2 regions of the Microbacterium sp. bgisy203 genome follow, and region 2 is predicted to be linked to the other one. Evidence: predicted binding sites of a transcription regulator. Region 2 holds the regulator's gene; the other holds the start of a gene.
The links. The regulator HrcA, encoded in region 2, represses chaperone genes, less so after heat shock. The targets are predictions, from matches to a motif close to TTNGCACTCGNNNNNNNCGAGTGCNAA.

Region 1 (5,488 bases), on a different contig from region 2:
CGGCTGCTGCTGGATGCCGCGGCTCCGAGCGCCCTCGTCTACCTGCGCGTCGACAACGTCCACGAGACGCTCGAGCGTCTTGCCGGGCTCGTCGACGTGGTCGCCGCGCCGCACGTCATCTTCGTGCACGAGGACGACACGCTCGGCCCGGTGGGCACCGAGGAGTGGCAGGCGTTCATCCGCGACAGCGAGGGGAACACGGTCGGGCTCGTCGCCTTCCAGCGCGCCTGACGCGGTCGGTTGCAGCCGGTCACGGCCCCGCGCGGACGGCTGCGGTGCGGACGGCTGCGGTGCGCGCGGCGTAGGCTCGCAGGGTGAGTGCGTACGTCTCGGCGTTCGAGCTGTTCTCCATCGGCGTAGGACCCTCGAGCTCCCACACGGTCGGCCCGCTGCGGGCGGGTCGCGATTTCGCGCGACGCATCGCCGACCTGCCCGGTCTCGCGCGCGTGACCTGCGACCTCTGCGGATCGCTCGGCGCGACGGGGATCGGCCACGGCACCCCCGACGCCGTCGTCGCCGGCCTCCAAGGGCACGAACCCGAGACCGTCGACCCCGCCGACGTCCGCGGTGCGTGGACGAGGTGGACCGACGGCGCACCGCTCGTCGTCGACGGCCGGACGCCCGTGCCCTTCGCGCAGAGCGACGTCGCCTTCGCGCCGCGGACGCGTCTGCCGGGGCACCCGAATGCGATGACGCTCCGCGCGTTCGACGCCGCGGGCGCCGAGCTCGCCGAGCAGACCTACTACTCGATCGGCGGCGGGTTCATCCGGCGGGAGGGCGAGCCCCCGGCCGTCGATGCGGTCGCCTACCCGCTGCCGTTCGCCTCGGCTGCCGAGCTGCTCGCGCTGTGCGACGAGCAGCACCTCACGATCGCCGAGGCCGCGCGCCGCAACGAAGAGGCGTTGCGGAGTGAGAGCGAGGTCGCCGCCGGGCTCGACGCGATCTGGGATGCCATGACCGCGTGCGTCGAGGCGGGCCTTGCGACCGGAGGCGAGCTTCCCGGCATCCTGCGCGTGAAGCGTCGTGCGAACGATATCCGCCTGCAGCTCGAGCGCGCCGAGGCCGAGTCGGGGCGCGAGCTCCCCGGCGAATGGCTGGGCGCGTTCGCGCTCGCCGTCAACGAGGAGAACGCATCCGGCGGCCGAGTCGTCACCGCTCCGACGAACGGGGCGGCGGGCATCGTGCCGGCGGTCGCGATGTATTGGTGGCGGTTCCTCGCCGACTCGGGCCTCGGGTCCTCGACCGCCGTCACGCCCTACGGCGAGCTCGTCGGGTCGGCGCTGCTCGGCCTGCATGGCGCGGACGAGGCGGCTGACGCGGGCGCGGGTGCTTCGGGTTCGGCCGGCGACGCCCCGAGCGCGGATGCCGTGAAGGCGCGCGCCGACGCGGCATCCGTCGCCGAGGCGAACCGACGTCGCGGCATCCGCCGCTTCCTGCTCACCGCGACGGCGCTCGGGTCTCTCTTCAAGGCGAACGCGTCGATCTCGGGCGCCGAGGGCGGGTGCCAGGCCGAGGTCGGGTCGGCGTGCGCCATGGCCGCCGGCGGGCTCACCGCCGTGATGGGAGGCACGAACCGGCAGATCGAGAACGCCGCCGAGATCGCGATGGAGCACCACCTCGGCCTCACCTGCGACCCCGTCGGCGGCCTCGTGCAGATCCCCTGCATCGAGCGGAACGCGATCGCCGCCTCGACCGCCGTGACCGCGGCGCGCCTGGCCCTCCGCGGCGACGGCGAGCACTTCGTGAGCCTCGATCAGGTGGTCGAGACGATGCGCCAGACCGGCATCGACATGTCGCACAAATACAAGGAGACGAGCGAGGGCGGTCTCGCGGTCAACGTCATCGAGTGCTGACCCGCGCCGCGCCGCCGCCAGGATTTCGTCGGCGCAGATCGCGCTCATCGGTCAGGGTGAGGACGAATCACGCCGACATTCTCCAGGATGCCGACGATTCGCGCCGACGAACTCCCGCGGACTCCCCCGCCAGGTCACCCCTGCCACCCGTGTCGGCGCAGAGCGCTTGCGACGACGTCGGGTGCGGTGCCGCCGCGCACGCGCGCTCCCGTGAGCCGCGTGACGTCCCACCCCTCGCCCGTGAACGCGGCGATGCGATCGATGTCGCGATTCCACTGTCGTCGACTCGTGCGGTGGTGGTCCCCCTCGACCTCGACGATCACGCCATAGCGCGGATACACGCTATCGGCGATGCCGAGGAGCCGACCGCCCACGTCGCGGATCTCGACATCGAGCTCCATCGGGGGGAGCCCGGTGGCCTCGGCATCCAGCCGGTACTCGGTCTCGAGTCGCGAGCTGCTGCCGACCCTGACCCGATCGAGCGCTCCCAAGAGGTGCGACCGATTCCGCCGTCCCGGTTCGATCGCCGCCGCGTGTAGCATCTCGATCGTCGTCAGCTGGGCTGAGGGCACCGGCGTGCCTCGGTCGTCGCGGGGCACACGCACGAGGTGATCGCCGACGACGACGAGCCAGCGCTCGCCGCACTCGCCACCGAGCATCGCCCAGGTCGTCGCGGGGCTCGACACGCGCAGCCCGCCGAGATCGACGGTGGAGATCAGGTGCGGGCGCAGCGCGTGAGATCGGATGCCGCAGCCCGCGGTGCCCGGACCGGATGCGGTGTCGCCACGCACAGATCGCCGTCGGGGTCGAAGTCGTCGGGCAGAGGCGCACCCCAGAGCGCCGCGGCGGTCCAGCCCGCGAAGATCGCGTGCGGACTGAGGGTGGGAGCGACGGCGACCGCCCGCCTCCGCACCCGCTCGCGCCGACGGCGATCGAGCGTGAGCGGACCGTCGTCGGTCTCGTCGGCGGGCGCCGGGCGCATGCGCACGCCGTGGAACGGGCGCTCGAGGTCCCGACCTCGAAGGCGCCCGGGCGTCACGCCCGCGGCGAGGGCTTCGGCGTGGGTGAATGAGGTCCCGAGGCTGAGGGGGAGTGGTTGCGGCGGTCGAGGCATCCCCACACCCTGCTCGCCCGCGACGCCGTGTGACGTCCTGCATCGCGAATCTGTGGAGGGATGGCGCACATCGCTTCTTGGGGAGGAGTCGATGGGCGGCACGCGAACGTCGGCACAGATCGCGCTCATGTTCCAGGATGCCGACGATTCGCGCCGACGAAACCGCAGGAGACGACGATCCGCGCCCACGAATTGCGACCCCGCCACCCGCATCGTTCGCCGTGCGAGAACGGCTGGCACTCGCCCCCCGAGAGTGCTAATCTGAGAGCACTTGAGCCGCAAAGGCTCAACTTTGAGACCACCGGTCCGGCGCCCGCCGGGCCACCAGAACAAGGGAGAGAACAATGGCCACGTATGACCCGTTCCGTGACCTCGACCGCCTCGCGTCGGGCCTCTTCGACACGCGCCGCGGCCCGCGCCGGATGCCGATGGACCTGTACCGTGACGGCGACCACTACGTCCTGAGCGCCGACCTTCCGGGCATCGACCCGGGTTCGGTCGACATCGACGTGGACGGCCAGCTGCTCACGATCCGCGCCGAGCGCACGCTGCCCGAGGGCGACGGCGTCAAGTGGATCACCCGCGAGCGTGAGGCGGCGAGCTTCCTGCGCCAGCTGAACCTCGGCCAGGGCATCGACACCGAGAACATCGCCGCGACATACAGCAACGGCGTCCTCACCGTCACGATCCCCGTGAGCGAGAAGGCCAAGCCCCGCAAGGTGCAGGTCGTCGCCGACGGCGCGGCGTCCACCCCGGCGCACGAGACCATCCAGGCCCACGAGTCCGACCAGGCGCCCCAGCCCGTCGACCAGTGACCTGGACCAGTGATCGACCACTGAAGAGCGCCTGAGCCCCGCGGCTCACGCCCCCCGAACCGCCCCGCGTCCGCACGGAGCGGGGCGGTTCTGGGTGCCACCGCGAGGGGTTTCGTCGGCGCAGATCGCCCCCACTGCGCCTGATGGGCGCGATCTGCGCCGACGTTCTCCGCGGTGAGGACGATCTGCGCCGACACTTGCGCGAGCGTGCGCGTGCGCGTGTGCGCGCGCGGGTGCCAGGAGCACACAGGCGATCGATAGAATCGGATCACCCGCCGCCCGCCCGAGGCGCGCAGGACGTCGACGAGGATGCCGATGACCACCGAGCCTGTCCCGAAACCCACCCCGCCCGCGGCCGGCGAACGCCCCGCCCCGCCCACGGCTGATGAACGCCCCGAGCGGGAACTCACCGAACCGGTCGCTCTCACGCTCCCGAACGGATCGCTCAACGATGCCGCGATCGGCTGGGCGCGTCGCCCGCTCGTCGACACGTCGGGCATCGCGGCGCGGCACGGCGTGCGCGTCCCCGGCTGGGGGCGCAACAAGCGGTGGGAGTACTGGAACGTCATCACACCGACTCACATCGCGGCGCTCACGATCTCCTCCCTCGACTATGCCGCCGTCCACGAGGTGTGGATCTTCGAGCGCGCGACCGGCCGCTCGTGGGGCCGGAACGCGACGGTCATCCCCGCCCGCGACGTCACCCTCCCACCCTCGCTCGGTGATGGCATCGCCCTCGCGCACGCGAAAGACCTCGCGGTCAGCGTCACACCCGCGGACGACGGGCGGGTATGGCGGCTGCACGCCGTCATGCCGGATGCCTCGTTCGATGTCACCGTGACCCGCCCCGAACGTCACGACCTGCTCGCCGTCGTCGTCCCCTGGACGAACCGGCTCTTCCAGTACACCGTGAAGGACGTTGCGCTCCCGGCATCGGGTGTGATCGTGACCGACGGCGTTTCGCACGACGTCGGGCCGGGCTCGTGGGCCGTGCTCGACCACGGGCGGGGGCGCTGGCCGTACGACGTCGCGTGGAACTGGGGCGCCGGGTCGGGCGCCCTCGCCGACGGGCGGAGCATCGGCATCCAACTCGGCGGACGGTGGACCGACGGCACCGGCTCGACGGAGAACGGCGTCCTCGTCGGCGGAACGATGCACAAGATCTCCGTGCCGGTGCGGTGGGAATACGACCTCGCTGCGCCGCTTCGGCCCTGGCGCATCACCGGCGGCGGGCTCGACGCCGTCTTCACGCCCTTCTTCGACAAGACGTCGCGGACGAACCTCGGCATCCTCTCCTCGCGCACCGATCAGTGTTTCGGTCAGTGGTCGGGCACGTTCTCGTGGACGGATGCCGCGGGTGCCGCGCGGTCCGTGTCATTCGAGGGCATCGCGGGTTTCGCGGAAGACGTGCACAACCGCTGGTGACAGCGTGTGCGGACGGAAGCCGAGGGAGCGTCAGACCCCGCGAAGCTTCGCCGTCAGAGCCTCGAGCTGGGTCAGCTCGTCGTCGGTGAGCACCGACATGCGGTCGGCGATCGACCGGCCGTGCGTCGTGGCGAGCTTGCGGAAGGCGACGAGCCCCTCGTCGGTCGCGCGGACGATCGCGCCGCGCCCGTCGTGGGGATCGGGGCACTTGCTGAGGAGCCCCCGCGCGACCATCCGGTCGACGAGGCGCGAGACGCTCGGCTGACTGATGAGCATGTTCG
Region 2 (5,488 bases):
GCCAGCGGGCGACGCCCTTGAGCGCCTTCTCGGCCGACCAGCGCGAGACGCTCCGCGATGCCTGCCACGGCACGACCTCGTCGACGCCGAGCTCCGTCGCCGCCTGGATCGCGAGCTCGTCGCGGTCGCCCTTCGCGAGCGCCTGCACGAGCACGAGCCGGGGGGACGCCGCGGACACGTCCCGGCGTGCGTCGACCCGGACCATGACGCGCTTCGGCGCGACCTCTGTCACCGCGCCGCTCAGCCAGACCCCACGGCCGTCGCCGACCGTGACCTCTTCGCCGACGCGCACGCGGCGGACGACGGCGGCGTGGTGCGCCTCGCCGCCCGACAGCTCGACGGTCGAACCGGCCACGGCGCCGGCGACATGCGCCGCCTGCGCATCGTCGACGAGGAAGTGCAGCGCCATGATGTCTTCCGGGGTCAGCCGCGGAAGCGGTCGCGGAGCTTCGAGAACAAGCCCTGGTGGAACTGGGCCAGCTGCGGCGCGGGCGCCTTCGTCTTCTTCGCGAAGTCCTCGATGAGGGCGCGCGACTTGGCATCCAGCTTCGTGGGCGTCACGACCTGCACGCCGACCCGCAGGTCGCCGCGGTTGCCGCCGCGCAGCGGGGTGATGCCGCGACCCTTGATCGTGAGCACGTCGCCCGACTGCACACCCGCGCGTACCTCGAGGTCGACTTCGCCGTCGAGCGACGAGATGGTCGTCGCGGCGCCGAGGATCGCGTCGGGCATCGAGACCTCGAGCGTTGCGAGCAGGTCATCGCCGTCGCGGCTGAAGACGTCGTCGTGGGCGACGGTGATCTCGAGGTACAGGTCGCCGTTCGGACCGCCGGCGGGGCCGACCTCGCCCGAGCCGGGCAGCTGCAGGCGCAGCCCCGTCTCGACGCCGCCGGGGATGTCGACCGACACGGTGCGGCGTGCCCGCACGCGGCCCTGCCCCTGGCACGTCGCGCAGGGGTACGGGATCGTCGTGCCGTAACCCTGGCACGTCGTGCACAGCTGCGAGGTGACGACGTTGCCGAGGAGACTCCGGACCGTGCGCTGGACCTGGCCCGAGCCGTGGCAGATGTCGCACGTCACCGGCTGGGTGCCCGGCTGGCAGCACGAGCCCTCGCACGTCTCGCAGAGCACCGCGGTGTCGACCTCGATGTCGCGGTGCGTGCCGAAGACGACGTCCTTCAGGTCCAACGTGACGCGCACCAAGGCATCCTGGCCCCGCTCGCGTCGCGAGCGCGGACGGCCCTGGCGTGAGCCGCCCCCTCCGAAGAACGTCTCGAAGATGTCGCCGAACCCGCCGAAGCCCGCTGCGCCTGCGCCGCCGAACGGCGACCCGTCGCCGCCGATATCATAGCGCTGACGCTGCTCGGGGTCGCTGAGGACGTCGTAGGCGTGGGTGACGAGCTTGAAGCGCTCGGATGCGTCCGCGCCGGGATTCACGTCGGGGTGGAGTTCGCGTGCGAGACGCCGGTACGCCTTCTTGATCTCTTCGGGGCTCGCATCGCGCGAGACGCCGAGTACTTCGTAGTGGTCGGCCACGATCGCCTTTCCTGCCCCGGAGGGCACGATGGGTGTCTGTCGGGCGCGCCTGTCAGCGGGACGTGTCGTCCTCGTCGAGCAGGCGGCTCAGATAATGCGCGACGGCGCGGACCGCCGCGAGGTTGGTGGGATAGTCCATGCGGGTGGGGCCGAGCAGACCCACGCGCGAGCGGGTCCCGGCGCCGTCGTAGTCACTCGTCACGACGGATGCCTCAACGAGCCCGAACGGCGCGTTCTCGCGCCCGATCGACGCGGCGAGCCCCTGCTCGTCGGCGACCATCTCCCCCATGAGGCGAAGCAGGGTCACCTGCTCCTCGATGGCCTCCAGCAGCGGGTAGATGCTGCCGCGGAAGTCGCCCTCACGCTTGGCGAGGGTCGCGCTTCCGGCCATCACGAGCTTGTCCTGGCGGAAGTCGTCGAGCTCCTCCGCGACGATGCGGGCAACGGTGCGCACCGCCTCGTCGACGCGCGTGTGCGCGGGCGCCGAGGCCGTCAGGTCGGCGATCGCCTGCGCCGCGTCGGCGACGGGCTTGCCGGTGACGAGAGCGGCGATGGATGCCTTGACCTGCGCGACCTCCTCGGCATCCAGCTCGCCCTGTAAGAACGCGACGCGCTGTGAGACGCGCCCCGTGTCGGTGACGACGATCACGACGACGCGCGTGCCGCCCAGGTGCACGAACTCGACGTGCGACACGCTCGCGCGCGCGACCGACGGGTACTGCACGATCGCGACCTGGCCCGTCAGCTGCGTGAGCGCGCGGACGGTGCGGGTGAGCAGGTCGTCGAGGTCGACCGCCTCGGTGAGGAACGTCGAGATCGCGGCGCGCTGCCCGCCCGAGAGGGGACGGAGCTCGGCGAGGTGATCGACGAAGACGCGGTAGCCCTTGTCGGTCGGGACGCGCCCGGACGAGGTGTGCGGGGCGGCGATCAGCTCTTCGTCCTCGAGGAGGGCCATGTCGTTGCGGATCGTGGCGGCGGACACCCCGAACTGATGGCGATCGACGATCGCCTTGCTGCCGACCGGTTCGTTCGTGTCGACGTAGTCCTGCACGATCGCGCGGAGGACGCGCAGGCCGCGTTCCGAGACCATCGCTTCCTCCTCTGCACACGTGACAGGCGCCGATCTGGCACTCCAGGTGTTCGAGTGCCAATCCTAGCGCGAGCACCCTAGGATGAGCCGCATGCGCGCCGATGCCTCCCCTCGCCCTGTCGTCACGACCACCCGAGGCGACGTCGTCGGCACCACCTCCGACGGCATCGACCGCTACCTCGGCATCCCTTACGCCCTCCCGCCGTTCGGTGAGCGCCGCTTCGCCCCGCCGGTGGCTCCCCCGGCGTGGACCGAGGCGCGGGATGCCTCGGCCCACGCCGCAACCGCGCCGCAGGATCCGTACTTCGGCGCGATCGGCGAGCTGCTCGGCTCCGTCGAGATCGCGGGCGATGACATCCTGACCGTCGGCGTCTGGACCCCGTCGGGAGCGGCGCCGGGCTCGCTGCCCGTCTTCGTCTGGTACCACGGCGGGGCGCTCGAACGCGGCAGTGCGGCGCTGCCGGCGTACGACGGGACGACCTTCGCCCGCGACGGGCTTGTCTACGTCTCGGTGAACCATCGCGTCGGGGCGGAGGGTTTCTCCGTGCTCGAGGGCGCTCCACGCAACCTGGGTCTGTCCGACGCCGCTGCGGGCCTCGAATGGGTTCGGCGCGAGATCGCCGCGTTCGGGGGGCGACCCGGAGCGCATCACGATCGTGGGCGAGTCGGCGGGCGGATCGCTCGTCGCGGCGCTCCTCGCGCGCCCCGACACGGCCGACATCCCGGTCGGCGCGATCATCGAATCGGGGCCGCTGGAGGCACAGCCCGCCGAGCGTGCGGGCCGTGTGACCCGTGCGATGGCGAAGGCACTGGGCGTGCCGCCGACCCGAGACGCGTTCGCCGCGCTGTCGCCGCGTGACCTGCTCGACGCGCGCCGCCGCCTCGCGGAGGGATCCTCGCCGCTGTCGGGGACACCGGGCTACGCGCTCGCCCTCGACCCGGACAGCCTTCCCGTCTCGCCCGATCAGGCCCTGCGCACGCTCGGGATCCCTCTCGTGATCGGCACGAACACAGACGAGTACCGACTGTGGTTCACGCCCGCGCAGCTGGTTGCCATCAGCCCGTTCCGGCTCGCGCTCGCGCGCCTGGCGGCACGTGTGCCGCGCGCGGCGGTGCGCGCGTACCGCGACGCTCTGCCGGGTGCGAGTGCGGGCGAGATCCTGGGCCAGATCGTGACGGACCGCGTGCTGCGGGGGCCGGCGGTCGCGGTCGCATCCGCCCGCAGCGCGCCCACCTACGTGTACGAGTTCGCGTGGCGGAGCCCCGTGCGGGAGCTGCGGGCCGCGCACGCGATCGAGATCGGATTCGTGTTCGATCGGGTCGAGGCCTCCGACTGGCAGCAGATCGTCGGTCCCGGCGCTCCGCGTGAGCTCGCGGCCCGCATGCACGCCGACTGGGTGAGGTTCGTCGCCTCGGGAGGGCCGGGCTGGCCGCGCTTCTCGCCCGACCGTGTGACCCGGATCTACGATGTGCCCGTGCAGGACGAGCCGCTGCGCCGCGCGGCCGCGCTCGACGCGCTCGCGAGCTGACGCCCGACGCTTCTCAGGCCGGCTGACGCCCGACGCTTCTCAGGCCGTGAGGGCGCGGACGACGGCATCGGCCAGCAGCCGACCGCGCCGCGTGAGGATGACGCGCCCGCGGAGCGCCGCGGGCCCCTCGATCAGGCCGTCCGCGATGAGGGATGCCACGGCGTGGCGGCCCTCGCCCTGCAGCTCCGAGACCGGCAGCCCCTCCGCGATGCGCGAACGCAGCAGCACGCTCTCGAGCCGGCGCGCGCTCTCATCAGGGCGCTCACGCGCCGCGGCGGGCGAGTCCCCCGAGGCGAGGCGCTGCGCGTACGCCGCGGGATGCTTGACGTTCCACCAGCGCAGGCCCGCGACGTGGCTGTGCGCTCCGGGTCCGTAGCCCCACCAGTCCGTGCCGCGCCAATACGCGAGGTTGTGCCGCGATCGCTGTGCGGGCGAGGTCGCCCAGTTCGACACCTCGTACCAGTCGAAGCCCGCGGCGGCGAGGGCCTCGTCCACCAGCTCGTACATGTCGGCCTGCAGGTCGTCGTCGGGCCCCGGCACCTCGCCGCGGCGGATCTGGCGGGCGAGCTGCGTGCCCTCCTCGACGATGAGCGCATACGCCGAGATGTGGTCGGGGCCGAGGGCGACGGCGGTCTGCACCGACGCCTCCCAATCGGCGAGCGACTCCCCCGGTGCCCCGTAGATGAGGTCGACGCTCACGGCGAGGCCGGCCGCGCGCGCCGCGGCGACCGCGACGGCGACGTTCGCGGGGTCGTGTGTGCGATCGAGCGTGTGCAGCACGTGCGGCACGGCCGACTGCATCCCGATCGAGAGGCGCGTGACCCCGGCATCCGCCAGCCGCTCCGCGAGCTCACGCGTCACGGTGTCGGGGTTCGCCTCGACCGTGACCTCGGCATCCGGCGTGAGTCCGAACGTGTCGCGGACGCCGGCGAGCATGCGCGCGAGATCATCGCCGGGAAGGAGCGTGGGCGTCCCGCCGCCGAAGAAGACGGTGGATGCCGGGCGCAGCGGCCCCCTCGCGCCGAGCACGTTCTCGGACAGGGCGATCTCGCGCAGCACCTCGTCGGCGTATGCGTCCTGTCGGGCGCCGCGGAGCTCGGAGGCCGTATACGTGTTGAAGTCGCAGTAGCCGCATCGCACGCGGCAGAACGGCACGTGCAGGTAGACGCCGAAGTCGGTCGACGCGTCGACGGCGATGTCGTCGGGGAGCGCGCCGTCGACGGGCGCCGGGTCGCCGAGCGGGAGGGCGGATCCCATCAGGATGTCGCCGACATCGTGACCGGCCCGCTCACGAGCCGGTGGCGAACAGCGGCGAGATCGCCCGCAGGTATCC

Region 1: AC3ENQ_RS06225 (Hsp20/alpha crystallin family protein) is a predicted target of HrcA. The motif match lies at 3,201-3,227, and genes of this name have one in related genera.

Annotation. Positions count from the first base shown of each region.
Region 1 covers NZ_JBYIPF010000003.1:78,132-83,619, forward strand. The annotation lists gene AC3ENQ_RS06205 (VOC family protein) at 1-231, shown strand, start outside; gene AC3ENQ_RS06210 (L-serine ammonia-lyase, iron-sulfur-dependent, subunit alpha) at 315-1,853, shown strand; gene AC3ENQ_RS06215 (hypothetical protein) at 1,988-2,644, opposite strand; gene AC3ENQ_RS06220 (hypothetical protein) at 2,569-2,967, opposite strand; gene AC3ENQ_RS06225 (Hsp20/alpha crystallin family protein) at 3,312-3,782, shown strand; gene AC3ENQ_RS06230 (DUF2804 domain-containing protein) at 4,098-5,207, shown strand; gene AC3ENQ_RS06235 (MarR family winged helix-turn-helix transcriptional regulator) at 5,238-5,488, opposite strand, start outside.
Region 2 covers NZ_JBYIPF010000001.1:155,189-160,676, forward strand. The annotation lists gene AC3ENQ_RS00720 (16S rRNA (uracil(1498)-N(3))-methyltransferase) at 1-409, opposite strand, end outside; gene dnaJ (molecular chaperone DnaJ) at 424-1,536, opposite strand; gene hrcA (heat-inducible transcriptional repressor HrcA) at 1,589-2,626, opposite strand; partial or broken gene AC3ENQ_RS00735 (carboxylesterase family protein) at 2,718-3,194, shown strand; gene AC3ENQ_RS00740 (carboxylesterase family protein) at 3,283-4,155, shown strand; gene hemW (radical SAM family heme chaperone HemW) at 4,195-5,412, opposite strand; gene AC3ENQ_RS00750 (DUF1990 domain-containing protein) at 5,444-5,488, opposite strand, start outside.